DNA from 2 places in the Microbacterium awajiense genome. Region 2 is predicted to be linked to the other one. Evidence: predicted binding sites of a transcription regulator. Region 2 holds the regulator's gene; the other holds the start of a gene.
The links. The regulator HrcA, encoded in region 2, represses chaperone genes, less so after heat shock. The targets are predictions, from matches to a motif close to TTNGCACTCGNNNNNNNCGAGTGCNAA.

Region 1: groES (co-chaperone GroES) is a predicted target of HrcA. The motif match lies at 6,676-6,702, and genes of this name have one in related genera.

The regions. Positions count from the first base shown of each region.
Region 1 covers NZ_BAAAYU010000005.1:142,605-164,114, reverse strand. The annotation lists gene ABD663_RS07550 (dynamin family protein) at 1-755, shown strand, start outside; gene ABD663_RS07545 (IniB N-terminal domain-containing protein) at 1,205-2,002, opposite strand; gene ABD663_RS07540 (LuxR C-terminal-related transcriptional regulator) at 2,121-4,571, opposite strand; gene ABD663_RS07535 (Hsp70 family protein) at 4,581-6,500, opposite strand; gene groES (co-chaperone GroES) at 6,785-7,081, shown strand; gene rarD (EamA family transporter RarD) at 7,284-8,168, shown strand; gene ABD663_RS07520 (metal-sensitive transcriptional regulator) at 8,178-8,483, opposite strand; gene ABD663_RS07515 (copper-translocating P-type ATPase) at 8,480-10,498, opposite strand; gene ABD663_RS07510 (heavy metal translocating P-type ATPase) at 10,495-12,732, opposite strand; gene ABD663_RS07505 (heavy-metal-associated domain-containing protein) at 12,732-12,944, opposite strand; gene ABD663_RS07500 (ABC transporter substrate-binding protein) at 13,198-14,472, shown strand; gene ABD663_RS07495 (ABC transporter ATP-binding protein) at 14,601-15,338, opposite strand; gene ABD663_RS07490 (ABC transporter ATP-binding protein) at 15,335-16,306, opposite strand; gene ABD663_RS07485 (branched-chain amino acid ABC transporter permease) at 16,359-17,339, opposite strand; gene ABD663_RS07480 (ABC transporter permease subunit) at 17,349-18,650, opposite strand; gene guaB (IMP dehydrogenase) at 18,923-20,425, shown strand; gene ABD663_RS07470 (DUF559 domain-containing protein) at 20,709-20,912, shown strand; gene ABD663_RS07465 (TMEM175 family protein) at 21,056-21,510, shown strand, end outside.
Region 2 covers NZ_BAAAYU010000001.1:535,247-545,479, reverse strand. The annotation lists gene holA (DNA polymerase III subunit delta) at 1-791, shown strand, start outside; gene rpsT (30S ribosomal protein S20) at 848-1,108, opposite strand; gene ABD663_RS02670 (alpha/beta fold hydrolase) at 1,224-1,943, opposite strand; gene lepA (translation elongation factor 4) at 2,038-3,888, shown strand; gene ABD663_RS02660 (DUF1990 domain-containing protein) at 3,899-4,549, shown strand; gene hemW (radical SAM family heme chaperone HemW) at 4,551-5,768, shown strand; gene hrcA (heat-inducible transcriptional repressor HrcA) at 5,849-6,889, shown strand; gene dnaJ (molecular chaperone DnaJ) at 6,942-8,051, shown strand; gene ABD663_RS02640 (16S rRNA (uracil(1498)-N(3))-methyltransferase) at 8,053-8,790, shown strand; gene ABD663_RS02635 (HIT domain-containing protein) at 8,815-9,162, shown strand; gene ABD663_RS02630 (PhoH family protein) at 9,203-10,233, shown strand, end outside; gene ybeY (rRNA maturation RNase YbeY) at 10,231-10,233, shown strand, end outside.

The DNA.
Region 1 (21,510 bases), on a different contig from region 2:
CGACGGCCCTGATCCGCGGCGGCGTCGGCGACTCGTCGGAACTGGCGGATGCCATGGTGCAGCAGAGCGGTCTGGTCGAACTGCGCCAGTTCGTGACGACGCAGTTCCGATCGCGGTCGGTGGCGCTCAAGGTGCGGGGTGTGCTGCTCGCACTCGAGAAGCTCCTCGGCGACCATCCGCGCGATGGCGTCGAAGACATCCGTGCGGGCTTGGAGAGGCTCACCACGACCGCGCACGAGCTGCGGGAACTCGACACTCTCGCGACGCTGCGCGCCGACGACTTCTCGCTGGCCGAGGCCGATGCCGCCGACGCCCGCAGGATCCTCGGCGGCGACGGGACCACGGCGACCGCACGGCTCGGTCTGACGGAGCAGGCGCGCGACGACGAGGTGCGGGTGAGCCTGGACGCGGCACTCGCGCGCTGGCGGACCCTCGTCGAGTCGCCGTTGACGCAGCGCGGCGCGATCGGCGTCGGACAGGTCGTGCTGCGCAGCCTCGACGCCATCGCGACGTCCGGGGCCGTGCCGTCGCCCGCGGCCGACACCCCCGCCGCCGCCCCGCCGACGCCGAGGTCAGAGGTCGTCGCCGCCGACGACTCCCTCGTGTCCGCGGCGGACGTCGATGCGCCGCGCGGACCAGGCGATGCCGCCGGGGAGGACGCTGCTCAGCAGCGCCAGGAGGACGAGCCCCGCCTGGGCGGCAAGAAGAAGAAGAAGCGACTGGCGTCGGTCGCCAAGCGCCACCCACTCGGTTGACAGCAGCACCAGGACGACCTGCAGCCCGAAGGACGCGAGCTGCCACCACCGCACCTTCGGCTTGCGTGCCATGAACGACACCAGCATCGTCACCTGGGACCCGAGCACCACCACCATCATGCTGAAGACGGTCCAGAAGACGATGTCGGCGGCGGTCGTATACGTGTCCTCGCTGCGCCCGGCGGTGACCTCTTCGACGACTCCGGAGATCAGGGGGAGCAGTTCCTGCCGGATGACGAAGTAGTACACCAGCGTGAACCCGCCGATCGCGAAGCTCAGGATCCAGAAGACCTGGCTCAGGCGGATCGCGAACGGCGGTGTGAGCTTCACGAGCACAGGCGGCGCGTTGGGACTCGACGTCGGCGGTCGCGGCGGCGCCTCGCGCGTCGGGGTCCGACGCGCGAGGCCTGTCGCCGCAGCGGGCTGGGGCGATGCGCTGCGCTGTTCGGTCACTGCTCTTCGGTGGGTTCTTCGTAGTACGGCTCCTCGACCGGGGCGGCCGACTCCTCCGTGTCGACGTAGGTCTCCTCGGCGGTCAGGTCGGTCGACAGCGGTTCCGGCTCGGCCGCGGCCGGTGCCGCCGGCGTGGAGCCGACGGCCTCGACGGTGGCGTCGACCGCGGTGTCGACCGCGTCGGTCACCGCCGCGGCGGCCGTCGCGGCATCGGCATCGGCAGCGGGCTCTTCGGCACTCGTGCTCGCGGCCTCGGTCGTGGTCGTCGATGCGTCGCCGGCCGATACGGTCGAGTTGAAGCTCTCGTCGTTCGAGGTGTTGCCGATCGACACGTCGCCGACGGTGACGTCGACGTCCGAGTCCACGATGGTGGCGTCATCGCCCGCGGCGACCGCGTTGTCGCCGGAGGCGACGACGGCTTCCTGATCGAAGATCTGCGTGACATCGCCGCCTTCGGTCCAGATGTTCTGGTTGACCGACTGGTCGACGATCGTGGTGCGGGCGTCCACCGAGGTGAACTGGTTGATGATGCGGTTGATCTCGCGCACGACCTCGTTCGGCGGCTCGGGCGGGTTCGGCGGCGGGGGCGTCGGTGGCTTGGGAGTGACGCTGTGGTGATCGATGATGACGGGCTTGACGGCCTGGACGTCGGCCAGACACGCGCCCTCCAAGCCGTTGTCGGCCATGGTCTGCGTCGGTGCGGCCGCGAACTCCTCAGCCGTCGCGGGGTCACGCAGGAGGCTCAGAATGAACGCGATCAGCGCGTCGGCGATCGTGGATACCGGTGAGATCATCGTTGACTCCTCGTGGTCTTCGGGCATGATGCACCCAGAATCGATCGATCCTGGATTTCAGGGTATTGAGTTGCGGTGGACGCGGAATCGGGGATGGCCCCGATACTGCTCGGAGAGCTCATAGGGGCTCACCCGTCGATGCGTCCGCGTCGGGCCGGCCGACGGTGTGGGCCTCGTCGACGACGACCCGCAGCTTGGCGAGAAGGTCGGACCGCGACGTCGCCCCGAGGCGACGTTTGATGTGGGCGACGTGATGCTCGACCGTGCGCGGCGAGATGAAGATCAGCCCGCCGATCTCGGCGTACGTCTTGCCCTGCAGCACGAGCCGGGCGACGTCGGTCTCGCGTTCGCTCAGTGAGACGGCTGCCGATCCGTCGCCGGCGGCGGGCCGCTCGTCGGCGTCGTCGCTGTTGCGTGCGTGACGGCGCAGTCCCTCGATCGGGTGCAGATCGCGCGCGCACGCGAGCAGCCGCGCCGAGGCGCGCCGATCCGATGTGCGACTGGCGCCGTGTCCTGCCAGGCGCGCACCGTCCCACGCGAGGCCCGCCGAGGCCAGTCCGTGGGCGGCGCGGTCGATCGCGTCGGCGTCCACCGATCCGGCGAGCGCGGCCGTCCACACCCGGCCCGCCTGTGCCATCACTCCGGCGATCGGGCTGCGGGACGACGCGGCCACGAGAGCGCGGGCATGCGGACGCAACTCGTCCGGCCGGTTCAGCAGGATGCCCTGCTGGATGCCGGACCAGTGCAGCGGAGACGCCCACATCGGAGGCGAGCCCAGTCGTTCGACGAGATCGATGGCCTGCGCGTGGAGGATGCGCGTCCGCTCGGTGTCGCGCATGCGTGCCGCGGCGCTGAACAGCTCGCCGAGCGGGAGCAGCAGGAACAGGTCGGGCTCGACGAGGTTCAGCACGCCGCGAGCGTCATCCCACAGCGCGGTCAGCACGGCCGAGTCCTCGAACCTCTGGGCGATGGCCACCCGCACGGCCTGGGCGAGGAGGCGGTCACGCACGCACAGCGTCGGTGCCAGGTCGGTCGCCCGCTCGAGCGCGTCGCGCGCCTCGGCCGGCCGCGATCGGTGCACGGCGAGGAACGCGCTCCACAGCAGCAGCCGCGGCATCGCCCACGCTCCGCCCTGCGCACCGGCCACCGCGTCGTCGACGACGGTGTGCGCGGTGGGCAGGTCTCCGATGCTCATCGCGGCGGCGACGGCGATCACCGCGGGCAGTTCGGGGACGGGTTCGGAGCTCGAGGCGGCCGTGTACAGCTGCGATGCCCGCACGAGGTCGGCGAGGGGGGCCTGCGCAGGTGACGCGGCGACAGTGGACCGCAGCCCGCCGGCCGCGAGGTCCAGCGCGACGTCGAGTGTGGCCGTCGACGGCCGCGGGCCCTCGCCGGTCGGCACGGGGCCGCCGGAGCCGATCGCGGCGATGGTCGCCCGCGCCTGCGTGGCGCAGGAGCGCGGCTCGGCGCAACGGTACACGGTCGCGCCCGTCGCGAGCATGCCGCGAGTCGACCACAGCGCGGCCGCGGCATCCGAGAGCCGGTCGACTTCTGCGGGGTCGTCGTGCGCGTGCTGCTCGTCGACGATCGCCCCCACTGCCGCGAGGTCGCCGGTCGCCCAGGCGGCGCGTGCGCGACGGCCGCCGAGCAGCGCGGGTTCCATGCCGTGCCGACCCGCCTGGGCGTACAGGTCGATCGCTCGATCCGGATGCTGCGCGACGAGGTCGTCCCCCCTGTGCACGAGCGCACGGGCGATGCGTGTAGGTACGCGTGCGGCGGACCGCACCACCGGGACGAGTGCCCCCTGCCGCGTGAGCAGCCCCTCGGCGTACCCGCGGGCGATCACCGGGTCGTCGGACGCGGCGCACGGAGCGTCGTCGTCGGCGGCGAGCGCCTCGATGCGTCGGCGCACATCGTCCGGAACCGTGTCGAGTCGATGCGCGACGCGGTCTTCGACGGCGCGCAGCAGGGCGTCATGGCCGCGTTCACCGGCGCAATCGCGCTCGTCGTGCAGCAGCAGCGTCTCGGCGACGAGCCAGGTCACGCCGCCGGTGGCGGCAAGGAGGTCGTCGACGCACCGGTCGGAGATCACCTGGTCGACGTCGTCGAGGTAGGAGAGCACATCCGAGCGCGAGAGGTGGCCGAGCACGATGGCCGGGCGATCGCGCTCCAGCGTCCGCGAGATCCGAGTGAGCCGCGGCATCCGCACCCACGGTCTGCTCGCGACCACGAGCGACGATCGCGGGTCGGTCGCCCGCCGCTCGATCTGCTCCACGCGGCCCGGGTCGAGCAGGTGGAGGTCGTCCACGAGCAGGACGTGCTCCGGGGGAACGCGGTCGATGTCGATCTCGTCTCCGAACACGCAGTCCGTCGCAGGCCCGTCGTCGAGCATCCGATGCAGCTCGCGCAGCATGCTCGACTTGCCCGAGCCCGCTGCGCCGACCACGACCGCGCGGGTGGCGCGGTCACCGGCGGCGATCGCGGTCATCACAGGCAGCGCCTGGCGGCACCAGAGGCCGAGTGCGTCGTGGGGGAGCGTCTGCGCTCCCGCCATCTCGGTGATCGTCATGGCGTCGGCTCAGGTCGGATCGGTCGGCGACGGCGACGGGTCGGGTGCGGGCGGGTCCGGTGTCGGGTCGGGTGCGGGCGGGTCCGGTGTCGGGTCGGGTGCGGGCGGGTCCGGTGTCGGGTCGGGTGCGGGCGGGTCCGGTGTCGGGTCGGGTGCGGGCGGGTCCGGTGTCGGGTCGGGCGCGGGCGGGTCCGGTGTCGGATCCGGTGCGGGCGGCGCGGGAGTCGGCGTCGGCGTCGGTGTGGGTGTGGGCGTCGGAGTCGACGTCGGCTGCGACGAGGTGGGCGGCGTCGCCGAGTCCGCCGGCGACGATCCACCCGAGCTTCCGCCGCTCGATCCGGAAGACGAGCTCGCAGAGGACGGGCTCGAACTCGACCGTGACGGCCTCGGCGACGACGAGCTGCGCTGAGGCACGTTCTGCGAGCGCGGGTTCGTGACCTTGTTGACCGGCCCGAGCACCGGGGCGGGTGCGGGTGCCGCGGAATCGGGCTGATCGGCATCCTCGTCGTCGGCGGCCGGCGACGCCGTCGGATCGACGGCGTCGTGCTCATCGGCGATCGCCGAGCTCGCACCGAGCAGGTCCAGGCCCAGCCAGACCGCGAGCGAGGGGGTGTCGTCCTCCGCCTCGGTGGCCACACCCGATCCGACGCCGGTCGCGCTGGCCAGGACGATTCCGCTGGTCAGGGCGAGGACGCCTGCGCTCATGGCGGCATACGACGCACCGCGGCGCGCCCAGCTCTTGCGGGGCGGGACCGACGTCTCGTCCGGCACCGGGAAGACCGCCGGCGCCTCGGCGGCGGACGCCGAAGCCGTGTCGGTGACGAGCGGGATCGGCATTGCCCCGGCCGCCTCGGCGATCGCGCGCGCGGCACCCAGCGCGACCACCGCTTTCGGATCGGTGTCCACGGCGATGGGGCGGTCGAAACGTTCGGAGAGCATCTCGGCGATGCGCGGGATGCGGGACGAGCCGCCCGTGAGCACGATCGCCTGCAGGTCGTCGGGCGCCACCGCACTCATCTCGAGAGCGTGGTCGAGAGCGTCGATCGTACGCTCCACGCCCGGCTGGATCATGGTCTCGAACTCGAAGCGGGTCAGGCGCACCGTCGAGGGCGCTCCGTCGAGGAGCACGGGGATGACGACATCCGAGTCGAACGAGAGCGCTTCCTTCGCCTCGGTGCACTCCCGCCGCAGCGCGGCGAGCGCGACGCGGGCGTTCGGATCGGCGGACAGCTCCGCGATGGAGAGGCCGGCGGTGTCGAGGGCGTGGCGCAGGACGAGGTCGTCGAAGTCGGCGCCGCCGAAGTCGGCGATGCCGATCGGTGCCCCGAGCAGATGCAGTGCGCCGTCGCTGTCCCGACGCAGGACGGCGCCGTCGAAGGTGCCGCCGCCGAGGTCGTACACCGCGAGCGCACGGTCGGCTTCGACGGCGCGCGTGGCCGCGTAGTGCCGCGCGGCGGCCTCCGGCTCGCAGATCAGCTCGACGGGATGGGAGATGTGCCTCGACAGGGCGGCCGCGAGCAGTCCGCGTCGATGGCCCTCCCACGTGACGGGAACCGTGACCGCGACCGACTCCGGACGGCCGCCCTCGCGCTCGGTCACCGACCGGACGACCCAGCCGACCATCTGCGCGTACAGCTCTTCAGGGGTGAACTGCTGCCGACCCGCGACGATCGGCACGTCATCGCCGACGCGGCGCTTGAACTCGCGGATGAGTCGATCGGGCTGCGCCAGTCCGCGCCGCTCGGCGGACTCGCCGAAGAGCAGCTCGTCATCGCTCGCGAAGACGACGCTCGGTGCCGTGTCCGACTTCCTTCCGAGCGGGAACGCCGATGCGGTGAAGCTGCGGTCGGCGGCGACGCACGCGGTCGCCGCCGCCGTCCGTGTCGTCCCCAGATCGACGGCGAGCCAGTATTGGTGATGTGTTCTCATGTCTCTTGTTCCCCCAAGAACGAGACGAGGAATCCCCCGGCATCTGTCTACCACCGCGTCCGACATTTTGTAAGACCGGCGTCGGCAGATGACGGGCCCGTTCATCCAGAGTGGAGACGATCGGCGCTGATACATCGCGATCACCTCGCGCCGATCGCGCGCCCGTCCGTGCGCATTGGCACTCACGTTGCGAGAGTGCCAACACGCCCCTAGACTTGCCATCAGCACTCTCACCATCAGAGTGCTAACGAGTCTTCAGTCTCTAAGGAAAGAAGAGGTAGACCGTGTCGGTTTCCATCAAGCCGCTCGAGGACCGCATCGTCATCCAGCAGGTCGAGGCCGAGCAGACCACGTCGAGTGGTCTCGTCATCCCCGACACCGCCAAGGAGAAGCCCCAGGAGGGCGAGGTCGTGGCCGTGGGCCCGGGCCGTATCGACGACAACGGCAACCGCGTGCCGCTCGACGTCGCCGTCGGCGACCGCGTGATCTACAGCAAGTACGGCGGCACCGAGGTCAAGTTCGGCGCCGACGAGTACCTGGTGCTCTCGGCCCGCGATGTGCTCGCGGTCGTCGTCCGCTGATCCTTCGCAACGCGAACACGAGGGTCGGATGCTTCGGCATCCGACCCTCGTGCTGTTCCTGCCGCCCTAGGCTGAGGCGGTGAGCCGCACCCCCGCCGACGCCGAACCCGACGGTCCGGCAGAGGCCCCCGATCTCGGCGAGTCCGCTCTCGCCACCGCCGGTGTCCCGGTTCCCGCACAGCCCGACCCTGCGCGCGAGCAGCTGCGGGGCGGCGTGTACGCGCTGACCGCGTACGTGCTGTGGGGGCTGCTGCCGCTCTACTTCCTGCTGCTCGCGCCGGCCGGGCCCGCTGAGATCGTGGCGTGGCGCATCCTGCTCTCGCTCGTGTTCTGCGCGCTGCTGCTGACCGTGACGCGCACGTGGCGGCGGCTGACCCGGGTCATGCGCCGACCGCGATTGATGGCGTTGACGGCACTGGCGGGCGGGCTCATCTTCGTCAACTGGATGGTGTACGTCGGCGCCGCGCTGTCAGACCACGTCATCGAAGCGAGCCTGGGCTACTTCATCAATCCCATCGTCACCGTCCTGCTCGGCGTGCTCGTGCTGCGTGAACGGCTGCGCGTGACGCAGTGGGTCGCGATCGGCATCTCGCTGGTCGCCGTGGGCGTCATCGTCGTCGCCTACGGATCGGTTCCCTGGATCGCGCTGGTGCTCGCCGGCTCGTTCGGCGTGTACGGTCTGGTCAAGAAGCGCATCGGGCCGGCCGTCGACGCCGTCAGCGGGCTGACGCTCGAGTCGATGTGGCTCTCGCCGGTCGCCATCGGGATCCTGGTGTTCGTCGCGGCCACCGGTGGGATCGCTTTCGGCTCGGCGGGTGTCGGTCACGCCGTGCTGCTGAGCCTCGCCGGCGTGGTGACGGCGGTGCCGCTGCTGTTCTTCGCGGCGGGCGCCCGCCGCGCGCCCCTCACCGTCATCGGCCTTCTGCAGTTCGTCGCGCCGATCCTCCAGTTCGCCATCGGAGTCTGGGTGCTGGACGAGCCGATGCCCGTCGAGCGCTGGATCGGGTTCGGGCTCGTGTGGCTGGCGCTCATCGTGCTGACCGTCGACTCGCTGCGCCACGCGCGCCGCACCGCACGCGTGGGCTGATGCGCGGGCTCAGCGCACCAGCCGCGCGATGGCCTGCGTGGCCTCGGTGATCTTCTCGTCCGCCTCGTTGCCGCCCGCGCGCGCCGCATCGACGACGCAGTGCCGCAGATGGTCGTCGAGCAGGCCGACCGCGACCGCCTCCAGGGCGCTGGTGAGCGCGCTGATCTGCGTCAGGATGTCGATGCAGTACTTCTCGTCGTCGACCATGCGGTGGATGCCGCGCACCTGTCCCTCGATGCGCTTGAGGCGGTTGAGGTAGCGGTCCTTGTCGGTGATGTAGCCGTGCGTGTGCTCGGCGGCGGCCGTCTCGGTCATGCGGGTGCTCCTTCCGGGGCGTGGTTCCGCGCGGCGCCGGCGACGTGCGCGGGATCGAGGTCGATGCGGCGCAGCAGCTGCGCGTTGAGGGCGACGACCACGGTCGACAGCGACATGAGGATCGCACCGACCGACATCGGCAGCACGAAGCCGATCGGCGCCAGTACTCCGGCGGCGAGCGGCACCGACAGCAGGTTGTAGCCGGCGGCCCACCACAGGTTCTGTCGCATCTTGCGATAGCTCGCACCCGACAGCTCGATGATGGACAGCACGGCGCGGGGATCGTCACCGGCGAGGATGACACCCGCCGACGCGATCGCGACGTCGGTGCCCGCACCGATCGCGATGCCGACGTCGGCCTGCGCGAGCGCGGGAGCGTCGTTCACCCCGTCGCCGACCATGGCGACCGAGCGCCCTTCGCCCTGCAGCTCGGCGACGGTCGACGCCTTGTCCTCGGGGCGCACCCCGGCGTAGAACCGGGTGATGCCGAGCTCGTCGGCGACCGCCGCGGCGACCGGCTCGGCGTCGCCGGTGATCATGACCACCTCGACGCCGCGGGCGCGCAGCGCCGCGACGGCCTCCCGCGACTCCTCCCGCACTTCGTCGCCGAGCGCGATGGCGCCGACGATCTCATCGCCGCGCAGCACGTGCAGCACCGTGCGGCCTTCGGCCTGCCGGCCCTGGGCCTGCGCGGTCGCGCTGAGCCCGCGCTCGTCCAGCAGGCGCGGCCCGCCCACGCGGATCGTCTCGCCGTCGACCTGCGCTGAGACGCCGACAGCGGGAGACGAGGCGAAGTCGGTCGCACGCGGCACGTCCAGGCCCCCGGCGGCGCGAACGATCGCCCGGGCCAGCGGATGCTCGCTGTCGCCCTCGGCTGCCGCGGCGAGCCGCAGTACGGCATCGCGTCCTTCGCCGCCGCTGACCTCGACGACCGTCGGACGGCCCTTCGTCAGGGTGCCGGTCTTGTCGAACAGCACGGTGTCGACCAGACGCATCGACTCGAGTGCCCGGCGGTCCTTCACCAGCACACCGGCACGGGCCGCCCGCTCGGTCGCGATCGCCACGACGAGGGGGATCGCCAGTCCGAGGGCGTGGGGGCACGCGATCACCAGCACGGTGATCGTGCGGACGACCGCCTCGTCGGGCATCCCGATCGCCGACCAGACGATCGCGGTCAGCACCGCAGCGCCGAGTGCGAACCAGAACAGCCAACCCGCCGCCCGATCGGCGAGCAGCTGCGCACGCGAGCTCGAGCTCTGCGCCTCGGAGACCAGTCTCTGGATGCCGGCGAGCGCGGTGTCGTCGCCGACGGCGGTGATCTGCACACGCAGTCCCGAGTCGGTGGCGACCGTCCCGGCCGTGACCGCATCACCGCGGCCGCGTTCGACCGGGCGGGACTCGCCGGTGATCATGGACTCGTCGACATCGGCACGTCCGTCGACGACCGTGCCGTCGGCGGGGATGGCACCGCCGGGTCGCACGACCACGACGTCGCCGACGCGCAGCTGGGCGGGGGAGACCGTCACCACGCTGTCGCCCTCGACCCGCTCGGCTTCGTCGGGCAGCAGCGCGGCGAGCGAGTCGAGCGCCGACATCGTCTGGGCGAGCGAGCGCATCTCGATCCAATGGCCGAGCAGCATGATCACGATCAGCAGCGCGAGTTCCCACCAGAAGTCGAGGTGGTGGTCGAGCAGCCCGAGGAATGCGCCCCAGGAGGCGAGGAAGGCCACCGTGATGGCGAGCCCGATGAGCAGCATCATGCCCGGGGTCCGCGAGCGCAGCTCGGACACGGCGCCGGTCAGGAACGGACGCCCGCCCCACGCATACATCACGGTGCCGAGCACGGGTGAGATCCACGGCACGATCCCGGAGTCGGGAAGCGCATAGCCGAGGATCATCGAGAAGCCGCCCGAGAAGACCACGACCGGCACGGCCAGCACGAGCATGATCCAGAACAGCCGCCGGAACTGCCCGACGTGGTCGCCGGCCATGTCGTGGTGGGTGTGATCGCTCATCGCGCGACCTCTTCGCTGCGGAACGATCGCAGACGCAGGCTGTTGCCCACGACGAACACGCTCGAGGCGGCCATCGCCGCGCCGGCGATCATGGGATTTAGCAGACCCAGCGCGGCGAGCGGGATCGCGGCCACGTTGTATGCGAACGCCCAGAACAGGTTCGTACGGATGGTCCGCAACGTCGCGCGCGCGAGACGGATCGCGTCGACGGCGCTGCGCAGATCGCCGCGCACCAGGGTGATGTCGGACGCCTCGATCGCGGCATCCGTCCCGGTGCCCATGGCGATGCCGAGGTCGGCCTGAGCAAGGGCTGCGGCGTCGTTGACGCCGTCGCCGACCATCGCGACCACCTTCCCCCGTGCCTGCAACTGTTCGATCACCGCGACCTTCTCGTGCGGGAGCACCCCGGCGGTCACCTCGGTGATCCCGACCTGATCGGCGACCGCGCGCGCGGTGTCGGCGTTGTCGCCGGTGAGCAGGCGCGGTTCGAGGTGCAGGGCGCGCAGCCCTGCGACCGCGTCGGCGCTCGTCGGCTTGAGCTCGTCGGCCACGGCGAGCACGCCCCGCACGGCGCCGTCCCATCCGACCAGCACCGCGGTCGCGCCCGCGCGTTCGGCGTCGGTACGGGCTTCGACGGCTGCGGCATCGATGGTCCATCCCGCTTCGGCGAACAGACGCGGGCTGCCGACCATCGCGTCGAGGCCGTCCACCACGCCGACCACGCCGAGTCCGGTCCGGCTGCGGAAGCCGCCGGGCTCGGCGAGCGGACCGCAGCGTCGCGCGGCGTCGGCGATCGCCGCGGCGATCGGATGCTCGGATGCCTGCTCGAGCGCCCCGGCGACCCGCAGCACGGCGCTCTCGGTCGCGCCGTGCGCGCTCACCGCGACCAGCGACATACGTCCCGCTGTGACGGTGCCGGTCTTGTCGAGCACGATCGTGTCGACGCGCCGTGTGGACTCCAGCACCTCGGGGCCGCGGATCAGGACGCCCAGCTGAGCGCCGCGACCCGTTCCGACCAGCAGCGCGGTCGGCGTCGCCAGACCCAGTGCGCACGGGCACGCGATGATGAGCACCGCGACGGACGCCGTCAGCGCCGACTCGACCGGTGCGCCCAGCAGCAGCCACACCGCCGCGGTCACGACGGCGAGCGCCAGCACGATGGGGACGAAGACCGCCGAGATGCGGTCGGCGAGACGCTGGACGTGCGCCTTGCCCGACTGCGCCTGCTCGACGAGCTGCGCCATCTGCGCGAGCTGGGTGTCGGCGCCGACGCGCGTGGCACGCACGAGGATCCGGCCGTCGGCGTTGACCGTCGCACCGATCACGCTCGAGTCCGGCCCCACCTCGACCGGCATCGACTCGCCCGTGACCATGCTCGCGTCGACCGCCGAGATCCCTGAGACGACGATGCCGTCGGTGGCGATCCGCTCGCCGGGGCGGACGGCGAAGAGGTCTCCGACGCGCAGCGCCTCCACCGGCATCCGCAGCTCGACGCCGTCGCGCACGATCGTGACGTCCTTCGCGCCGAGTTCGAGCAGGGCGCGCATCGCCGCGCCCGCCCGGCGCTTCGAGCGCACCTCGATGAATCGTCCCGCGAGCACGAACGCAGTGACCCCCGCGGCGACCTCGAAGTAGACGGCGTCCGCACCGGCTCCGGGGGTGATGACCCATTCGAAGCCGTGGGTCATGCCGATCTCACCGGCCCCGCCGAAGAAGAGGGCGTACAGCGACCACAGGAACGCCGCGCTCACGCCGATCGAGATCAGGGTGTCCATGGTCGCGGCGCCGTGGCGCAGGTTGACCCACGCGGCGCGGTGGAACGGCCACGCACCCCACGTCACCACCGGAGCGGCGAGAACGAGCGACGCCCACTGCCATCCCGGGAACTGCAGGGGCGGGATCATCGCGAGCAGGATGATCGGCACCGCCAGCACTGCCGAGCCGATGAGGCGCGCGCGCAGCCCCGACAGCTCGCGATCGGTCGCCGGCGCGGCGTCGGGCCGCGGCTCGGCCGCCGTGTAGCCCGTCTTCTCGACCTCGTGGATGAGGGTGGTCGCGTCGAGCCCTGCGGGCCCCAGCACGACGGCCCTCTCGGTGGCGTAGTTCACCGACGCGACCACGCCGTCGATGCGGTTGAGCCGCTTCTCGATGCGTGCGGCGCACGACGCGCAGGTCATGCCCCCGATCTCGAGTTCGACCCGCTCGCCCTGCGCCCGCGGCAGGGCGGACGACATCAGACGCGCTCCGCGCGATAGCCGGCCTCGTCGACGGCGGCCAGCACCGCGGCATCCGTCACCGGCGGGGCAGCGACCAGCCGCAGCATCCCGGTCTCGGCGTCGACGGCGACGGAGTCGACGCCGGCGAGATCGGACACCTCGGAGCGGACGGCGCGCTCGCAGTGTCCGCACGTCATTCCTGTCACGCGGTACTCACGCGTCTCGGTCATCATGTCTCCTCATCGATGCTCGTTCGGGCCGATGCCGGTCTGTGGCATCCCCGTCGACAACACGATACCCTCCAGGGGTATTCCCGAGGTGGGAGGGTGAATTCGCCCTCTCGCATTGCGTTTGATAACGATTCGGGTCCGTTACACATCGTTAACGAAAGGCAACACACGTGAGACGAGTGCGCCGATAGGTTAGACGAACTGGGGAGGCCGCCCGGGGCCTCACCCGCGTTCATACACAGCAAGGAGCAACATGAGCGTCTTCACACGTTCGCGTGCAGGCAAGGTCTTCGGCGGTATCGCCGTGGCCGGAGCCAGCGCGCTTATTCTGGCCGGCTGCGCCGGCGGCGGCGGTGGCGAGTCCACCAGCGAGCCGTCGGAGCCGATGGATGAGCTGACCCTCAAGGTCGGCACGGCTCTGCCCCAGACCGGCAACCTGGCCTTCCTCGGCCCGCCGGAAGAGGCGGGCGTCGCCTACGCCGCGTCGCAGATCAACGAGGTCTCGGAGGAGACCGGTCTCACCATCGACGTCGTCTACGGCGACTCGGGCGACACCGACAACAAGGCCTACGAGACCGAGATCCCGCGCCTGCTGGGCGAGGATGTCTCGGCCATCATCGGTGCGGCCTCGTCGGGTGTCTCGCTGCAGTTCATCGACCAGGTGACCGGCGCCGGCGTGATCCAGTTCTCGCCCGCCAACACCTCGGATGCCTTCACCACCTACGACGACAACGGGCTGTACTTCCGTACCGCTCCGTCCGACGTCCTGCAGGGTGAGGTGCTCGGCAACCTGATCGCCGAGGACGGCAACCAGACGCTCGGCATGATCGTGCTGAACGACTCGTACGGCACCGGACTCGCCAAGTACGTCACCGAGGCCTTCGAGGCCGCCGGTGGCGAGGTCGTCGCCGCTCCCACCTACAACACGGGTGACACGAGCTTCGACGCGCAGATCAGCGAGGTCCTCGCGGCCGACCCCGACGCGATCGCCCTGATCACGTTCGAGGAGATCACGACGATCCTGCCGAGCCTGTTCGGTCAGTTCCCCGCCGACAAGATGTACTTCGTCGACGGCAACCTGTCGAACTTCGGCGACGAGTTCCCCGAGGGCTCGCTCACCGGCTCGAAGGGCACGCTGCCCGGTCTGACGATCGACTCGATCGCCGACTTCACCGGCGGACTCGACGAGTTCGTCGCAGCCGAGGGCATGGACCCGCTCGAGGAGTACAGCTACGCCGCCGAGTCGTTCGACGCGGTCGTGCTGCTCGCGCTGGCCAGCCTGGCTGCCGGTTCGACCGACGCGTCGGCCATCGCCGAGAAGCTGATCGAGGTCTCCGGTGGTTCCGGTGACGGCGAGAAGTGCTCGAACTACGCCGAGTGCGCCGACATCATCGTCGGTGGCGGTGTCGCCGACTACGACGGCATCTCCGGCCCGATCACCTTCGACGAGGTCGGCGACCCGACCGAGGCGTCGATCGGTATCTACGAGTACGGTGACGACAACACCTACGCGGCCTACGCCGGCTGATCCACATCACCACGCAGGGGCCCCGGTCTTCGGACCGGGGCCCTTCGCGTTGGTGCTGTGAGCGACCTCGCGGCGCAACGAGAAGGGGGCGGATGCCGCAGCATCCGCCCCCTTTCGTCGGGTGCGTGTCAGGCGCCGAGGGTGCCGAGGTACAGCTCGGTGACCTTGGGGTCGTTCAGCAGGTCGCGTCCGCTGCCGGTGTAGGCGTCGCGGCCCTGGTCGAGCACGTAGCCGCGGTCGCAGATCTGCAGGCAACGACGGGCGTTCTGCTCGACCATGATGCAGGTCACTCCTGCCTTGTTGATCTCGGAGACGCGGATGAACGCCTCGTCCTGGCGCACCGGAGACAGTCCGGCCGACGGCTCGTCGAGCAGCAGCACCTTCGGGTCCATCATGAGCGCACGGCTCATCGCGACCATCTGGCGCTCACCGCCCGAGAGCGAGCCGGCACGCTGCTTGAGACGTCCGCCCAGCTCCGAGAAGATGCCCGTCACGAACTCCAGGCGCTCCTTGTACTTGCCCGGGGCCTGGTAGAGCCCCATCTGCAGGTTCTCCTCGATCGTGAGGCTCGGGAACACGTTGTTGGTCTGAGGAATGAAGCCCACGCCGCGGGCGACGAGCTTGTTCGCCCTCAGGCCGGTGATGTCATCGCCCTCGAGCGTGATCGAGCCGCTGCGGACGTTGACCTGACCGAAGATCGCCTTGAGCAGCGTCGACTTCCCTGCACCGTTGGGGCCGATGATGCCCACGAGTTCGCCCTGATGGACGATCATGTTGCAGCCGTTGAGGATGTTGACGCCCGGAAGATAGCCGGCATGGACGTCCTCGATGAGGACCACGGGGGTGTCGGTGCTGACGGCGCTCACTTGTGCTTCTCCTGCGACTTGCGGACGGCTTCCTCTTCGGCCTCGGCCTCGGCGACGATCTCGTCCGCGGTCATCGACGACGGCGCGTCGCCTCCGACCGTCGGGATCCGGCCGGTGACATGACCGAGGTCGACATCCTGGTGCGCCCCGAGGTAGGCGTCGATGACAGCGGGGTCGCGCATGACCTCGTGCGGGTCGCCTTCGGCGACGATCTTGCCCTCGGCCATCACGACGACCCAGTCCGCGATGTGGCGGACCATGTGCATGTCGTGCTCGACGAACAGCACCGTCATGCCCTCGTCCTTCAGGTTGAGGATGTGATCGAGCAGCGACTGCGTCAACGCCGGGTTCACACCGGCCATCGGCTCGTCGAGCATGACGAGGGTCGGCTCGGTCATGAGCGACCGCGCCATCTCGAGCAGCTTCCGCTGCCCGCCCGAGAGGCTCGCGGCGAAGTCGTCCGCCTTGGTGTCGAGCTTGAAGCGCTTGAGCAGCTCCATCGCGCGGTCTTCGAGTTCGTCGTCCTGCGACCGCCACAGCGGCGGGATCAGGCTCGACCAGAACTTCTCGCCGCGCTGGTTCTTCGCGCCGAGCTTCATGTTCTCCATCACCGTGAGCAGGCCGAGGGCCTTGGTGAGCTGGAACGTGCGCACCAGACCCATCCGCGAGACCTTGTAGGCCGCCACACCCGAGAGGGAGTGGCCGTCGAAGCTCCACGTGCCCTCATTGGGCTTGTCGAAGCCGGTGAGCAGGTTGAACAGAGTCGTCTTGCCGGCGCCGTTCGGGCCGATGAGCGCCGTGATCGCGCCGCGGGGGATCTCGAGGTGGTCGACGTCGACGGCGTGGACGCCGCCGAACGAGCGGCGCACGTTGTCGGCGACGATGATCGGGTCGACCTTGGCGACGCCCGGTGCGGGGTCGCCCACGTGCAGGCCGGTCGTCTTCGGACGCGGTGTCGGCGACGTCATCGTCGACTCGTCGGCGGACTCGGCCGCGACGGCGTCTTCGCTGGGTGTCATGTCACTTGACAAAGGTCAGCTCCTTCTTGTTGCCGAGGAGGCCCTGCGGCATGAAGATCACGAGGAGCATCAGTGCGACGCCCACGAGGATGAACCGCAGCGTCGCCGCCTGGATCGCCGACATGCCGAACAGCAGGCCCGCCGCCGCCATGGCCGGCAGCACGTTCGAGAGGAACGTCTGCAGCACCCAGAAGATCAGCGAGCCCAGCAGCGGGCCGAAGACCGTCGCCGCGCCGCCGAGCAGCAGCGCCGTCCAGATGAAGAACGTGAGCGAGGTGACGTAGACACCGGGGCTGATGGCCGACGGCAGCGCGTACACGATGCCACCGGCGGCGGCGATGACGCCACCGAGCACGAGCGCCTGCATCTTGTAGGCGAAGACGTTCTTGCCGAGCGAGCGCACGGCGTCCTCGTCTTCACGGATGCCCTTGAGTGCGCGGCCCCAAGGGCTGCGGGTGACGAGCCAGACGACGAGGACGGCGACCGCGAGCGTGATCAGGCCCACGATGCGCACCCACCACTGGGTCTCGTTGTACGTCCACGGTCCGAAGCCGTACACACCGGGCGGGATCGGGTTCGCCGAGCGGAAGCTCGAGTGGTACCCGCTCAGGCCGTCGGCCGAGCCGGTGATGTCGTCGAACGCCGTCGTGAGGAACAGCAGGCGCACCACCTCGGCGGCCGCGATCGTCACGATCGCGAGATAGTCGCCGCGCAGCCGCAGCGTCGGGATGCCGAGGATGAGGGCGAAGATCGCCGCTCCGATGAGTCCGATCAGCGCCGCGACCCACCAGGGAAGGCCGAACGTGAGGATCGAGATCGCGTAGCCGTAGGCGCCGATGGCCATGAAGCCCGCGATGCCCATGTTGATCAGTCCCGCGAAGCCGAAGTGGATGGCCAGCGCGAGGGCGGCGAGGGCGTAGCCGATCGTCGCCGGGCTGAGGATGGACGAAGCCGAGTTGGAGAGAATCTGCAACCAGTTCATGAGTGCGCCTTAACCTATTCTCTCGCGTCGGCCGAGGATTCCCTGTGGCCGGAACAGCAGGATCACGATGAGGATGAACAGGGCGCTCGCGTACTTGAGGTCGGCGGGGATCCACAGGCTCGATGCTTCGACCAGGATGCCGACGATCAGTGCACCCACGAGCGCGCCGTACGCGGTTCCCAGACCGCCGAGCACGACCGCCGCGAACATCAGGAGCAGGATCTGCGCTCCCATGTCCCAGCGGATGCCGGGGCGGTAGTAGGCGTACAGGATGCCGGCGAGACCCGCGAGCGCGCCGGCGACGATCCACACGACGCGGACCACGAAGTCCACGTCGATGCCGGATGCCGCCGCCAGCGACGGGTTGTCCGAGATCGCCCGCGTCGCCTTTCCGATGCGGGAGCGTGTCAGCCAGAGCGCGAACGCGATGATGACGATGATGGAGATCCCCAGCGAGACCAGGTCGATGACGCTCAGCTGGACCGCCCCGAACAGGGGGATCTTCTCGGCCGAGGCCCCCGGCAGCTGCTCGGTGCCACCGCCGATGAAGAACTGGTACAGGTAGCGCATCGCCAGCGACAGACCGATGCTCACGATCATCAGCTGGACGACGCCGACCCTTCGTCTTCGCAATGGTCTCCACAGAATGGCGTCCAGCACCAGGCCGAGGCCGGCGCTGAGGAGGACCGCCAGCGGATACCCCAGCCACACGGGCAACGCGAGACTGGCGGGGCCGACGAGCATGAGCGCGGCGACGGCGCCGAAGGTCACCATCTCGCCGTGTGCGAAGTTCGAGATACCCGTCGTGCCGTACACGAGCGTGAGCCCGACGGCAGCGAGTGCGAGCATCAGGCCGAAGCTGACGCCCTGCACGATGCGCTGGACGAACTGGTCGAAGAAGCTCGTGACGTTGCGTTCGCCCTCGCCGATGAAGAAGTTGACGGTCGCTCTGCCGCCCTGCCCCATCTCCACCTCGCGGACATTGGGCTGCTCGGACGCCTCGTCGACCACCGCGATGCCCTCGGGCAGGGTGTTCTCGTCGAGCGTGACGATGTAGACCTCGCCCCGTTCGGGCACGCCGATGCGCCACTGCCCGTTCTCATCGGTCTCGACCTCCTGCAGCCCTCCGGGGCCGTCGACGGTGAGCACGACTCCCGCGAGCGGCTCGCCGTCGAGCTGCACGTTGCCGCTGATGCGGTACGGGTTCTCGTCGTCGGCCGCCGATGCGGGAGTGGAGGTGAGGAAGAACCCCACCACGAGCAGGAACAAGGCGACGAGTGCGGCGACGGTTCTCGCGCGCCCGCGATTCAACGCCGATTCAGTCGTAGGACCCAACGAAACCTCCCAGTGCGGCACGACGGACACCCAGGAGTCGGGTCGCATCCGCCGTGATGAACGACGTTACGACCATAGTGTGTCGGCGGTGTTTCGCGCGCGATACGTGACCGAATCGCGACCCGGCGGCATTCGGACGCAAAGGGGAATGCATGCGTTGCCGCCGCGCTTAGAATCGTGTATGAGCGCACGCGCGCTCGGCCGTCGTCGTCCACCTCGAGCAACGCGCCGCGCGCGCAGGAGAATTCATGGAGCACCAGGACCCCTTCGGCTTCGTCGGACTGACCTACGACGACGTCCTCTTGCTGCCAGGTCACACCGATGTGATCCCCAGCGAGGCCGACACCTCGAGCCGCGTCACGCGGCGCATCACCGTGGCGACGCCGCTGCTGTCGGCGGCGATGGACACCGTGACCGAGACGCGTCTTGCGATCGCGATCGCGCGTGAGGGCGGCATAGGGATCATCCACCGCAATCTCTCGATCGCCGACCAGGCTGCGATGGTCGACCGCGTCAAGCGCAGCGAGTCGGGGATGATCACCGACCCGATCACCACCACGCCCGACGCGACGATCGACGAGGTCGACGCGCTGTGCGCGCAGTACCGCATCTCGGGTCTGCCGGTCGTCGACCACGAGGGGCGTCTGGTCGGGATCGTGACCAATCGCGACATGCGCTTCGTCTCTGGCTTCGAGCGGCAGACGACCCTCGTCAAGGACGTCATGACGAGCGAGGGCCTGGTCACGGGCATGGTGGGGATCGGCGCGAACGAAGTGATCGCGCTGTTCGCCGAGCACCGTGTCGAGAAGCTGCCGCTGATCGACGGCGACGGCAAGCTCGCCGGCTTGATCACCATCAAGGACTTCGACAAGAGCGAGAAGTATCCGCTGGCGACCAAGGACGAGCACGGCCGCCTGCGGGTGGGCGCGGCGATCGGCTTCTTCGGCGACGCGTGGGACCGCGCGGTGGCCCTGCGCGACGCCGGTGTCGACGTCGTGGTCGTCGACACCGCCAACGGGCAGTCCGCCGGCGTGATCGACATGGTGCGCCGCATCAAGGCAGACCCCTCGTTCGCCCACATCGACGTCATCGGCGGCAACGTGGCGACCCGCGAGGGCGCCCAGGCCCTCATCGACGCCGGCGTGGACGCCGTCAAGGTGGGGGTCGGACCCGGCTCGATCTGCACGACGCGCATCGTCGCCGGTGTCGGGGTGCCGCAGGTCACGGCGATCTACGAGGCATCCCTCGCGGCGCGCGAGGCCGGCATCCCGGTCATCGCCGACGGCGGTCTGCAGTACTCGGGTGACATCGCCAAGGCCCTCGTCGCGGGCGCCGACACGGTGATGATCGGATCGCTGCTGGCGGGCACCGACGAGTCGCCCGGCGAGGTCGTCTTCCAGGGCGGCAAGCAGTTCAAGCTCTACCGCGGCATGGGCTCGCTCGGTGCACTGCAGACGCGCGGCAAGAAGACCTCGTACTCGAAGGACCGCTACTTCCAGGCCGACGTCCCCAGCGACGACAAGCTCATCCCCGAGGGCATCGAGGGTCAGGTCGCGTACCGGGGCCCGGTCTCGGCGGTCGCCTACCAGCTGGTCGGGGGCCTGCGGCAGTCGATGTTCTACGTCGGAGCGCGCACGGTGGACGAATTGAAGGCCAAGGGCAAGTTCGTGCGCATCACGTCGGCGGGCCTCAAGGAATCGCACCCGCACGACGTGCAGATCGTGGTCGAGGCGCCCAACTACAAGCGGTAGCCCGCCCGGCGCCGGGCGCCGGCACGAACTTCGGCTCGTCCCCAGCCGCGGATCGAGCGCGAGGCGTCCACAGACTGACGTTCCCACGCACGCGGCCACCGTGACGCGGGCCATCGTGTGGGGATGCTCGAAGCCTGGCTGATGCAGCGCGAAGGGATCGCGCACCGCCACGAAGCGCTGCGGGCGGGGTTCCCGGCCGCCGGCGTCCGCGCGTTCGTCCGCGCGGGGGCGGCCCGAATGATCCGGCGCGCATGGATCACGCTGCCGCAGGCTCCGGCGGATCTTGTGGCGGCCGCCGAAGCCGGCGGTCGCGTACGAGTTCCACTCGTCCTCCGCGCAGCGCGGCGCGGACATCGCGCACGACGCGGAGTTGCGTCTGCGCGGCTACACGGTGCTGCGCTTCAGCTATCACCAGGTCGTGCGCGATCGCCCGGGAGTGGAGCGTGTCATCCGCCGCGCTGTCGCCGCGGGCCTGCACCTCGCGTGACCCTCGCCCGCGGCATGAACTCCGGAGAATCTCAACAACCTCGGACTCGAATCCGCGATCGGCTCCGAGGTTCGTCAGACTCTCCGAACTCGGTGCAGGGGGTGCCGCGGCGGGGCCGGCGGGCGCGGCCTTAAGCTGTCGCCATGATCCGGCAGCGCAGGCATCCGGCGGCCACGCAGGGGGCGACGCGCCTGGAGGCGTTCACCGACGGCGTGTTCGCGATCGCCGCGACGCTGCTCGTGCTCGACCTCACGACGCACACGTTCGGCGAGGTGACGACGGATGCCGCGCTGTGGGCCGCCCTCGTCGGCATGTGGCCGCTGTTCGCCACCTTCGCGTTGAGCTTCCTGCTGCTGTGTCTACTGTGGATGACCCACGTGCAGCAGTTCGAGCACATCCAACGCGTGGACTCGGTGATCGTGTGGCTCAACAACTTCCGGCTGCTGTTCATCGTGCTCGTGCCGTTCGCGACCACCCTCACCACCGACTACTCGGACTTCCTGGCGGGGCGCCTCGCGATGCCCCTCACCTTCTTCGGCGCGATCCTGTTCGGCGCGCTCCAAGGGGAGTGGGCCCGCCGCCACCGCGCCGAGCTGAT
Region 2 (10,233 bases):
TCGGCGAGCCGCGCCTGGTGCGCGTACGCGGCGTGGAGAAGTGCTCGGATGCCTTCCTCTCCGAGGCGCTCGCATACCTCGAGGCCCCGCAGGAGTCCGCCACCGTGGTGCTACGCCATACCGGCGCGTCGGTGCGCGGCAAGAAGCTGCTCGATGCCATCCGCTCCGGCACGGGAGGCGGCGTCGAGATCGCGTGCCCTGCCGTCAAGCGCGAATCCGACCGCTACGACTTCGCCGCGGGGGAGTTCTCGACCGCGCGGCGAAGGATCGCACCGGGTGCGCTTCGCGCCCTCGTCTCGGCCTTCGCCGACGATCTCACCGAGCTGGCCGCGGCCTGTCAGCAGCTCATCGCGGACGAACCGGGCGACATCACCGAGCAGGTGGTGGCGCGCTACTACGGCGGCCGCGTCGAGGCCTCCGCCTTCACCGTCGCCGACACCGCGATCGCCGGCCGCTACGGCGAGTCGCTCATCGCGCTGCGCCATGCCCTCGCGTCGGGGGCCGACCCTGTGCCGCTCGTCGCCGCCGTCGCGTCGAAGCTGCGCACCATGGCGCGCGTGGCGGGCAGCCGCGAGCCCGGCCCGGCGCTGGCAGCCAGGCTCGGGCTCAAGGACTGGCAGGTCGACCGTGCGCGCCGCGATCTGGCCGGCTGGAACGAGGCCGCGCTCGGCACCGCGATCCAGGCTGCCGCCCGCGCCGACGAAGAGGTGAAAGGCGGGTCCCGCGATCCCGTCTTCGCGTTGGAGCGACTCGTGACCGTCGTCGCAACCCGCGCTCCCTACGGCTCCTGAGGCGGCAACGACGAAGGCCCGCCCCCTGTGGGGACGGGCCTCGTTGCATCTGCGGCTCAGAGAGCGGCGACCTGCTTCGCGATCGCGGACTTGCGGTTCGCGGCCTGGTTCTCGTGGATGACGCCCTTGCTCACGGCCTTGTCGAGCTTCTTCGTCGCCGAGGTGAGTGCCTTCTCTGCGGCGGCCTTGTCGCCGGCGGCGACGGCTTCGCGGGTGCGGCGCACCGCGGTCCTCAGCTCGCTCTTGACGGCCTTGTTGCGCTCGTGCGCCTTCTCGTTGGTCTTGTTGCGCTTGATCTGCGACTTGATGTTCGCCACGTGTCGACGTTCTTTCGTTCGGAGTGTTCGGTGGAGTGCCGAGTGGCAGGAGAGGGATGCCGCACGGCGGTCGTGAGGGGGTCGAAGCCCACACGCAAGCCAAACACCGATCTTATCAGGTTCGCTCGAGGGTCGTGAGCGCGACCTCGAGGAGCGCGTTGAACACCCGGGGGCGCATCGCCGTGACGAGGTGCGAGGTGCGCGGGATCACGATGAGCTCGGCGTGGGGTGCGACGCGCAGGAACAGCTTCTCGTTGACCCGCAGCTGGTCGTATTGACCGTTGACGAACCAGAGGGGCACGCGGATGCGTCCGAGCGCGGTGAGCAGGTCGAGCACCGACAGACTGCGCAGGGCGGTGTCCTGCGCGTCGAACGCGTAGCCGCCGGCGCCGAAGTCGGCACGGGTCTCGGCGGGGAGAGTCCGATCGAGCACTCGGCCGGTGAGCCACATGCCCCGGTCGGGCAGTGCGTCGAAGCCGCGCGCGAGCAGACGATACGTCGCGAGGCCGAGTCCGCGCGGGATGGCCGTGCACGAGGCGGCGACGAATCCCGCGACGGGCGGGGGCTCTTCGCCACCGACGTAGTCGATCGAGAGCAGGCCGCCCATCGAGTGGCCGACCAGCAGCACCGGCCCTCGGCGCGCGGCATCCTGCACGGCGTCGTCGATGGTCGCCATCGCGGACTCGAGCGTGAACTCCCCGCCGAGCAGCGCGCCGTGCCCGGGCAGGTCGACGGCCGTCACGGGGTTGCCGCGTTCGGCGAGATATTCGCGCTGGGCGCGCCACATCGTCGCGGACGTGCGGATGCCGTGCACCAGCACGACCTGCACCACCATGCGCACAGCCTAGGGTCTGCGGCCGTCGAGCCGGCGCGGGACGGCGGGCGTCCGCACAGATTCGGGGCTGACCGGCCGGTAGACTTCTGCGGACATGTCACCGCGCGCCCTGAAGCCCCTCGAGCCCTCCGCGACCCCACCCGCGCAGATCCGCAACTTCTGCATCATCGCCCACATCGACCACGGGAAGTCGACGCTGGCCGATCGGATGCTGCAGATCACGGGCGTCGTCGCCGATCGCGACATGCGCGCGCAGTATCTCGACCGCATGGACATCGAGCGCGAGCGTGGCATCACGATCAAATCGCAGGCTGTGCGGATGCCGTGGGCCCTCGACGACACCGCTTTCGCGCTCAACATGATCGACACCCCCGGCCATGTCGACTTCACCTACGAGGTCTCGCGCTCTCTCGCGGCGTGCGAGGGGGCCATTCTGCTCGTCGACGCCGCGCAGGGGATCGAGGCGCAGACGCTCGCGAATCTCTATCTGGCACTGGAGAACGACCTTCACATCATTCCGGTGCTCAACAAGATCGATCTGCCGGCGGCCGACCCCGACAAGTTCGCACAGGAGCTCGCCGGTCTCATCGGCGGCGATCCCGACGATGTGCTGCGCGTGAGCGGCAAGACCGGACAGGGCGTCGAGGAACTGCTCGACCGCATCGTGCGCGACATCCCGGCGCCGGCAGGGGACGCCGACGCCCCCGCGCGCGCGATGATCTTCGACTCGGTCTACGACTCGTACCGCGGCGTGGTGACGTATGTCCGCATGGTGGACGGCTCGCTGCAACCGCGCGAACGGATCCAGATGATGTCGACGCGGGCGACGCACGAACTGCTCGAGATCGGTGTCTCCAGTCCCGAGCCGACTCCGACGAAGGGACTCGGCGTCGGCGAGGTCGGGTATTTGATCACCGGGGTGAAGGACGTGCGCCAGTCCAAGGTCGGCGACACCGTCACCGGTCACCGCCGCTCGGCATCCGATCCGCTGCCGGGATACACCGACCCCAAGCCCATGGTCTTCTCGGGCGTCTACCCGATCGACGGCAGCGATTACGCCGACCTGCGCGAGGCGCTCGACAAGCTGAAACTCTCGGATGCCGCGCTGCAGTACGAGCCCGAGACGTCGGTCGCCCTCGGGTTCGGCTTCCGCTGCGGTTTCCTCGGGCTGCTCCACCTCGAGATCGTGACCGAGCGCCTGGCCCGCGAGTTCGATCTCGACCTCATCACCACGGCGCCGAGCGTCATCTACGAGGTCACCACCGACACGGGCGAATTCGTGACCGTGACCAATCCCAGTGAGTACCCCGACGGGCGCGTCGCCGCGGTCTCGGAGCCGGTCGTGAAGGCGGCGATCCTCACCCCGAAGGACTACGTCGGCACCGTGATGGAACTGTGCCAGTCGCGACGTGGCTCGTTGCTCGGCATGGACTACCTCTCCGAGGACCGCGTCGAACTGCGCTACAGCGTGCCGCTCGGTGAGATCGTCTTCGACTTCTTCGATCAGCTGAAGTCCCGGACGCAGGGGTACGCGAGTCTCGACTACGAGCCCGCCGGCTCGCAGGAGGCGGACCTGGTGAAGGTCGACATCCTGCTCCAGGGCGACAAGGTGGATGCCTTCAGCTCGATCGTGCATCGCGAGAAGGCGTACGCCTACGGCACCATGATGACCGAGCGCCTGCGAAAGCTGATTCCACGCCAGCAGTTCGAGGTGCCGATCCAGGCGGCGATCGGCGCGCGCATCATCGCCCGCGAGAACATCCGCGCGATGCGCAAGGACGTGCTCGCCAAGTGCTACGGCGGTGACATCACCCGTAAGCGCAAGCTGCTCGAGAAGCAGAAGGAAGGCAAGAAGCGCATGAAGATGGTCGGCCGTGTCGAAGTGCCGCAGGAGGCCTTCATCGCCGCCCTCTCGGGCGACGTCGAGGGCAAGGGCGCGAAGTAGGCTGGTGGTCATGCGTCGCGGCACCTTCAAGGACGGCACCGTCGACTATGCGGCGGTCGGCGCCACGCAGGCGCCTGATCTCATGCAGTATCCGCCGGAGAAGAGCATCCCGGCAGAAGATTCGTGGCGCATCGGCAGCGGGGAGGCCCGCTTCCACTCCGCGGCCGACGCGCTGCTGTCGTGGGCTCCGCTGCGCGGTGCGGGGCTCGTGCTGAGCGATGTCACACCGGCATCCGGACCGATGTACTCGGGCGTCAGCTTCGACGCCGAAGGCAAGCCGATCGCGCCGAGCCGCGTCGACGAGGACCTGCGGTACGACGCGGACGGAACCCCCTACGTCGGCGCGGGCACCTCGGTCCGCGTGGCCGGCCGCGTCGCCGGGATGCGCGCCGATGCCGAGCTGCGCGTCATCCTCGCCGTCGAAGAGCCTCGGCGCGTCGGCTACGCCCTCGGCACCGTGGCGGGGTCGGTCGTCAGCGGCGAGGAGTCGTTCATGGTCGATTGGACCGACTCCGATGAGGTCTGGTTCACCGTCCGGGCCTTCGATGCGCCGTCAGCCGCGCTGTACCGGATGCTTCCCGCGCTGATCCGGCGGCGTCGGAAGGAACTGTTCACGCGCTACCTGCGCGCGGTCTCGCCGCTCTACACGACGCCGTCCTGACGTGGGCGGACCACTGCCGCTGGGCGAACCGGCTCCGCCCGACGGAGCGCTGCCCGATGACGTGACGATCGACGGCCGCACCGACTTCGGCGTCTATCTGCACGTTCCCTTCTGCACCGTGCGTTGCGGGTACTGCGACTTCAACACCTACACGGCGACAGAACTGCGCGGCGCCCGACGCGAGGACTACGCCCGGACGCTCGTGCGCGAGGTTTCCCTCGCGCGGCGCGCGCTCGCAGACCGGGGTCCGCTGCGCCCGGCCTCGACCGTGTTCTTCGGCGGCGGAACCCCCACCCTCCTGCCCGCCTCGGACCTGGCCCTGATGCTCGAGTCCGTGGCAGACGCGTTCGGCATCGCCGACAGCGCCGAAGTCACCGTCGAGGCGAACCCCGATACGGTCGACGACGTGGTCGCGATCCGCCTCGCGCGGGCCGGGGTGACGCGCATGTCGATCGGGATGCAGTCAGCGGTCCCTGCGGTTCTGGCGACGCTCGACCGCACCCACGATCCCGACAACGTCCGCACCGCGGTGGCGGCTGCCCGCGCCGCGGGTCTGCAGGTGAGCATCGACCTCATCTACGGCGCACCGGGGGAGTCGCTCGACGACTGGCGGAGGTCACTCGACGCCGCGGTCTCGCTCGAGCCCGACCATGTGTCCGCCTACGCGCTCATCGTCGAAGACGGGACGCAGTTGGCGCGCCGCATCCGCCGCGGCGAGCTGCCGGCACCCGACGACGACGTGCAGGCCGACATGTACGAGCTCGCCGACGCCGCGCTGGGGGGTGCCGGCTTCGAGTGGTACGAGGTGTCGAACTGGGCCCGTGACGATGCGCATCGATCCAGGCACAACCTGGCGTACTGGACCGGTCAGGACTGGTGGGGGTTCGGCCCCGGAGCCCACAGCCACGTCGGCGGTCTGCGGTGGTGGAACGTCAAGCATCCCGCCGCCTACGCCCAGCGCCTGGCGGGCGCGGAATCGCCCGCCGCGGGCCGCGAGCGGCCCGACGCCGCGGCCGCCGAACTCGAGCGTGTCCTGCTGCGCTCCCGCATCCGCGAGGGCCTGGCCGTGGCCGACCTGCAGCCGCGGGGACGCCACGCGGTGGCCGCTCTCGTCGCCGATGGGCTCATCGACGGGGCGGCCGCGATCCGCGGGCGTGTCGTGCTGACCCGTCGCGGTCGGCTGCTTGCCGACGCCGTCGTGCGGGCGCTCACCGACTGAGTCGCTCAAGGACGCGGCCGGGCGCATCGGGTAGAATTGGCACTCTATCCGTGCGAGTGCCAGACGCAGGAGGAGGGCGCATGGTCAGCGAGAGAGCGCTGCAGGTTCTGCGCGCCATCGTCGAGGACTACGTCGACACACGCGAACCGGTCGGCAGCAAGGCGATCGTCGAGAGGCATTCCTTCGGGGTGTCGGCGGCGACGATCCGCAACGACATGGCGATGCTCGAGGACGAGGACCTCATCGCCGCCCCTCACACATCGTCGGGGCGGGTCCCCACGGACAAGGGCTATCGCGTCTTCGTCGACCACCTCGCCGAGCTTCGGCCGCTCACGGCAGCGCAGCGCTCGGGGATCGCCTCCTTCCTCGAGGCGCCCGGCGACCTCGACGACGTGCTCGCCCGCACCGTGCGCGCGCTGACGACACTCACCGGGCAGGTTGCGATCGTCCAGTACCCGTCGTTCGCGCGTGCCACCGTCTCGCACGTCGAACTCGTGCAACTGGGCGCCGGGCGGATGCTGGTGATCGTCGTGACCGACACCGGCCGGGTCTCCCAGCGCATCGCCGCCACGCGCGTCGACTTCGAAGAGGACGAGATCGCGCTCATCCGCGCCGAGATCGGCTCGCTGCTGGTGGGCCGCCCCGTCCGCGACGGGCTGAAGCGCATCGCCGCCCGCCTCGACGACCCGGGGCTGGCGGCGACCGATCGGGTCGCGGCGACCAGTGAGATCGTGCGGGTCGTCGCGGAAGAGCTCGAGGAGTTCCGCCAGGACCGCATGGTGATGGCAGGCGCGGCCAACCTCGCTCGGCGCGAGAACGACTTCCGTGGCAGCCTCTACCCGCTGCTCGAGGCGATCGAGGAGCAGGTGACGATCCTGCGCCTCATGAGCGAGATGGTGGCCGACGAACAGGGCCTCGCCGCCAGCATCGGCCGCGAGAACGAGCCGTTCGGGCTCTCGGAGGCATCCGTCGTCATCAGCGACTACGACGCCACCGGATCCCGCGCCCGCGTCGGCGTGCTCGGCCCGACGCGCATGGACTACCCGACCAATCTCGCGTCGGTGCGGGCCGTGGCGCGGTACCTCACGCGCCTGCTCGAAGAAGACGAGAGCGGCCGCTGAGCCGCCCCCTCCATCCATCACGATCCCCGCCGAGGCGGGCAGGAAGGCGAATGTGGCTGACCACTACGAGGTGCTGGGCGTGTCGCGCGACGCGTCGACCGACGAGATCAAGAAGGCGTACCGCCGACTCGCTCGCGAGCTCCACCCCGACGTGAACCCCGGCGAGGACGCCGCCGAGCGGTTCAAGCTCGTGACGCACGCCTACGACGTGCTCAGCGATCCCGACCAGCGTGCGCGATACGACCGCGGCGGCGACTCGTCCGCGTTCGGGGGCGCTGGATTCGGCGGCTTCGGCGACATCTTCGAGACGTTCTTCGGGGCTGCGAACTCGGGTCGCGGTGCACGCCCCCGCTCGCGTCGCGAGCGCGGCCAGGACGCGCTGGTGCGCGTCACCCTCGAACTGCGCGACGTCGTCTTCGGCGTCCACCGCGACATCGAGGTCGACACCGCCGTCATCTGCCAGACGTGCGACGGATCCTGCTGCCAGCCGGGCACCTCGCCCGTGGCGTGCGACATCTGCCACGGCACCGGGCACGTGCAGCGTCAGGTGCGCAGTCTGCTCGGCAACGTCGTGACCAGTCAGCCCTGCACGGTGTGCCAGGGCTACGGCACGACGATCCCGTACCCGTGCGCGACCTGCCAAGGACAGGGACGCGTGCGCGCGCGCCGCACGGTCTCGCTCGACATCCCGGCCGGTGTCGAGACGGGGTTGCGACTGCAGCTGCCCGGCTCCGGCGAGGTCGGCCCGGCGGGCGGTCCCAACGGCGACCTGTACATCGAGGTGACCGTCTCGCCGCATGACGTGTTCAGCCGCGACGGCGATGATCTGCTCGCGACCGTCGAGGTGTCGATGCCGGACGCGATCCTCGGCACCACGACGACCGTCGAGGCCCTCGACGGACCGGTCGACCTCGAGCTGCGTCCGGGGGTTCAGTCGGGAGACGTGCTCACGATCAAGGGCCGCGGGATCACACCGCTGCGCGGTTCGCAGCGCGGGGATCTGCGCGTCGGCGTGCACGTCGTGACCCCGACCCGGCTCGATGGCAAGGATCGTGCCCTGATCGAGGAGTTCGCGCGCCGGACGAAGGCTCCCGGGCCCCGACTGGCCGAGTTCCATCAGGGTCTGTTCGCCAAGCTGCGCGATCGGTTCCGGAACAGCTGACGTGGCACTCCACTTCCTGCTCGATCGTGCCAGCGACGCCGACGTCGGCGACGAGGTGGTGCTGTCCGGCACCGAGGCCCACCACGCGAGCGCCGTGCGCCGGGTGCGAGCCGGCGAGCGGGTGTCGCTGGGCGACGGGCACGGAGCGCGTCTCGACGCCGAAGTCGTCGACGCCCAGCCGCGAGCCGTCACGGTGCGCGTCCTGAGTCGCACGGACGAGCCCGCGGCGTCGCCACGGATCGTACTCGCGCAGGCCCTCGCGAAGGGCGACCGGGATGAGCTCGCGATCCAGGCCGCGACCGAGCTCGGCGTCGATGAGATCGTGCCGTGGCAGGCATCGCGGAGCGTCTCCCGGTGGGACGCGGCCAAGGCGGTCAAGGGACGCCAACGCTGGTCGACGATCGTGCGTGAGGCATCCAAGCAGGCTCTCCGCGTGCGTGTCCCCGCGATCGCCGAGCCCATGACGACATCGACCTTGGCGCGGCGAGCGGCCGGCTCCCGCATGCTCGTGCTCGAACCGACCGCGTCGGCCGCGCTGACCGCCGAGGCGTGGCGGGAAGGCGACGAGCGGGACGTCGTGCTCGTGGTGGGTCCCGAGGGCGGCGTGAGCCCCGAGGAACGGGCGCTGTTCGCGGATGCCGGGGCCACCGCCGTCCGGCTCGGCGACACCGTGCTGCGCACGTCGACCGCGGGTCCGGCGGCGATCGCACTCATCGCTGCGGCGCTGGGCCGCTGGTGAGAGCGGCTCAGTAGACTGATGCGCATGTCGGAGCCCTCGATCTTCACGCGAATCCTGCAGGGCGAGATCCCATCCGAGATCCTCGCCGAGACCGAGAACGCCTTCGCGATCCGCGACATCGCGCCCCGGGCGCCGGTCCATCTGCTCGTCATCCCGAAGTCGGCGCAGTACCGCAACGTCGTCGAGCTCGCGGCGGGCGATCCCGAGCTGCTCGCCGAGATGGTGGGTCTCGCATCCACACTCGCCGCCGAGCAGGCCGACGGCGCCTTCCGCCTCGTGTTCAACACCGGTGCTGACGCCGGTCAGACCGTCTTCCACGTGCACGCCCACGTGCTGGCCGGATCGCTCGACGAAGCAGGTCTCGGTGGCTGACGAACCCGTCGTCGACCGCGTCTACGCCGACGGCGTGGCGATGGTGCAGCTGCTGGGCCCGCAGGACCGACTGCTCCGCGTGGTCGAGCGCGAGCATCCGGACGTCGAGATCCACGTCCGCGGCAACGAGATCACGCTCACCGGCGAGGCCGACGCGGTGCGTCGCGCACGGTCCCTCGTCGACGAGTTGCTCGCGATGACACAGGCAGGCCACGACCTCGGCCCGGCCGATGTGACCTCATCGGACCGGATCCTGCGCACCGAGGGCTCGCCTCGGCCGTCGGAGGTGCTGGGCGAAGCCATCCTGTCGTCGCGGGGCAAGGTGATCAGGCCGAAGACGCTCGGACAGAAGGCGTACGTCGACGCGATCGACGACCACACCGTCGTGTTCGGCATCGGCCCTGCGGGAACAGGGAAGACCTACCTGGCCATGGCCAAGGCCGTGCAGTCCCTTCAACGCCGCGAAGTGAGCCGCATCATCCTCACACGGCCGGCGGTCGAAGCGGGAGAGCGGTTGGGGTTCCTGCCCGGAACGCTCACCGACAAGATCGATCCGTACCTGCGGCCGCTCTACGACGCACTCAACGAGATGATGGATCCCGAGCTGGTTCCCAAGCTCATCGCGACCGGCACGATCGAGGTCGCGCCGCTCGCGTACATGCGCGGACGCACGTTGAACGACTCGTTCGTCGTCCTCGATGAGGCGCAGAACACGACCCCCGAGCAGATGAAGATGTTCCTCACGCGCCTCGGCTTCGGCACGAAGATGGTCGTCACGGGCGACATCACGCAGGTCGACCTGCCGCAGGGCGCGTCCGGTCTCCGCCTGGTCACCCGCGTGCTCGACCGCATCGACGACATCCACTTCGCCTCCCTGACCAGCGACGACGTCGTGCGGCACACGCTGGTGGGGCGCATCGTCGACGCCTACACCGAGTACGACGAGCGTCGGCTCGCCGCGCGACGTGAACGCGACGAGGCATCCGAGTTCGCGAACCGCGCCGACCGCCGAGCCGCATCCCGCCCGGCCGGCCCGCGCGACCGACTCCCGAAGCGAGGTCGATCATCATG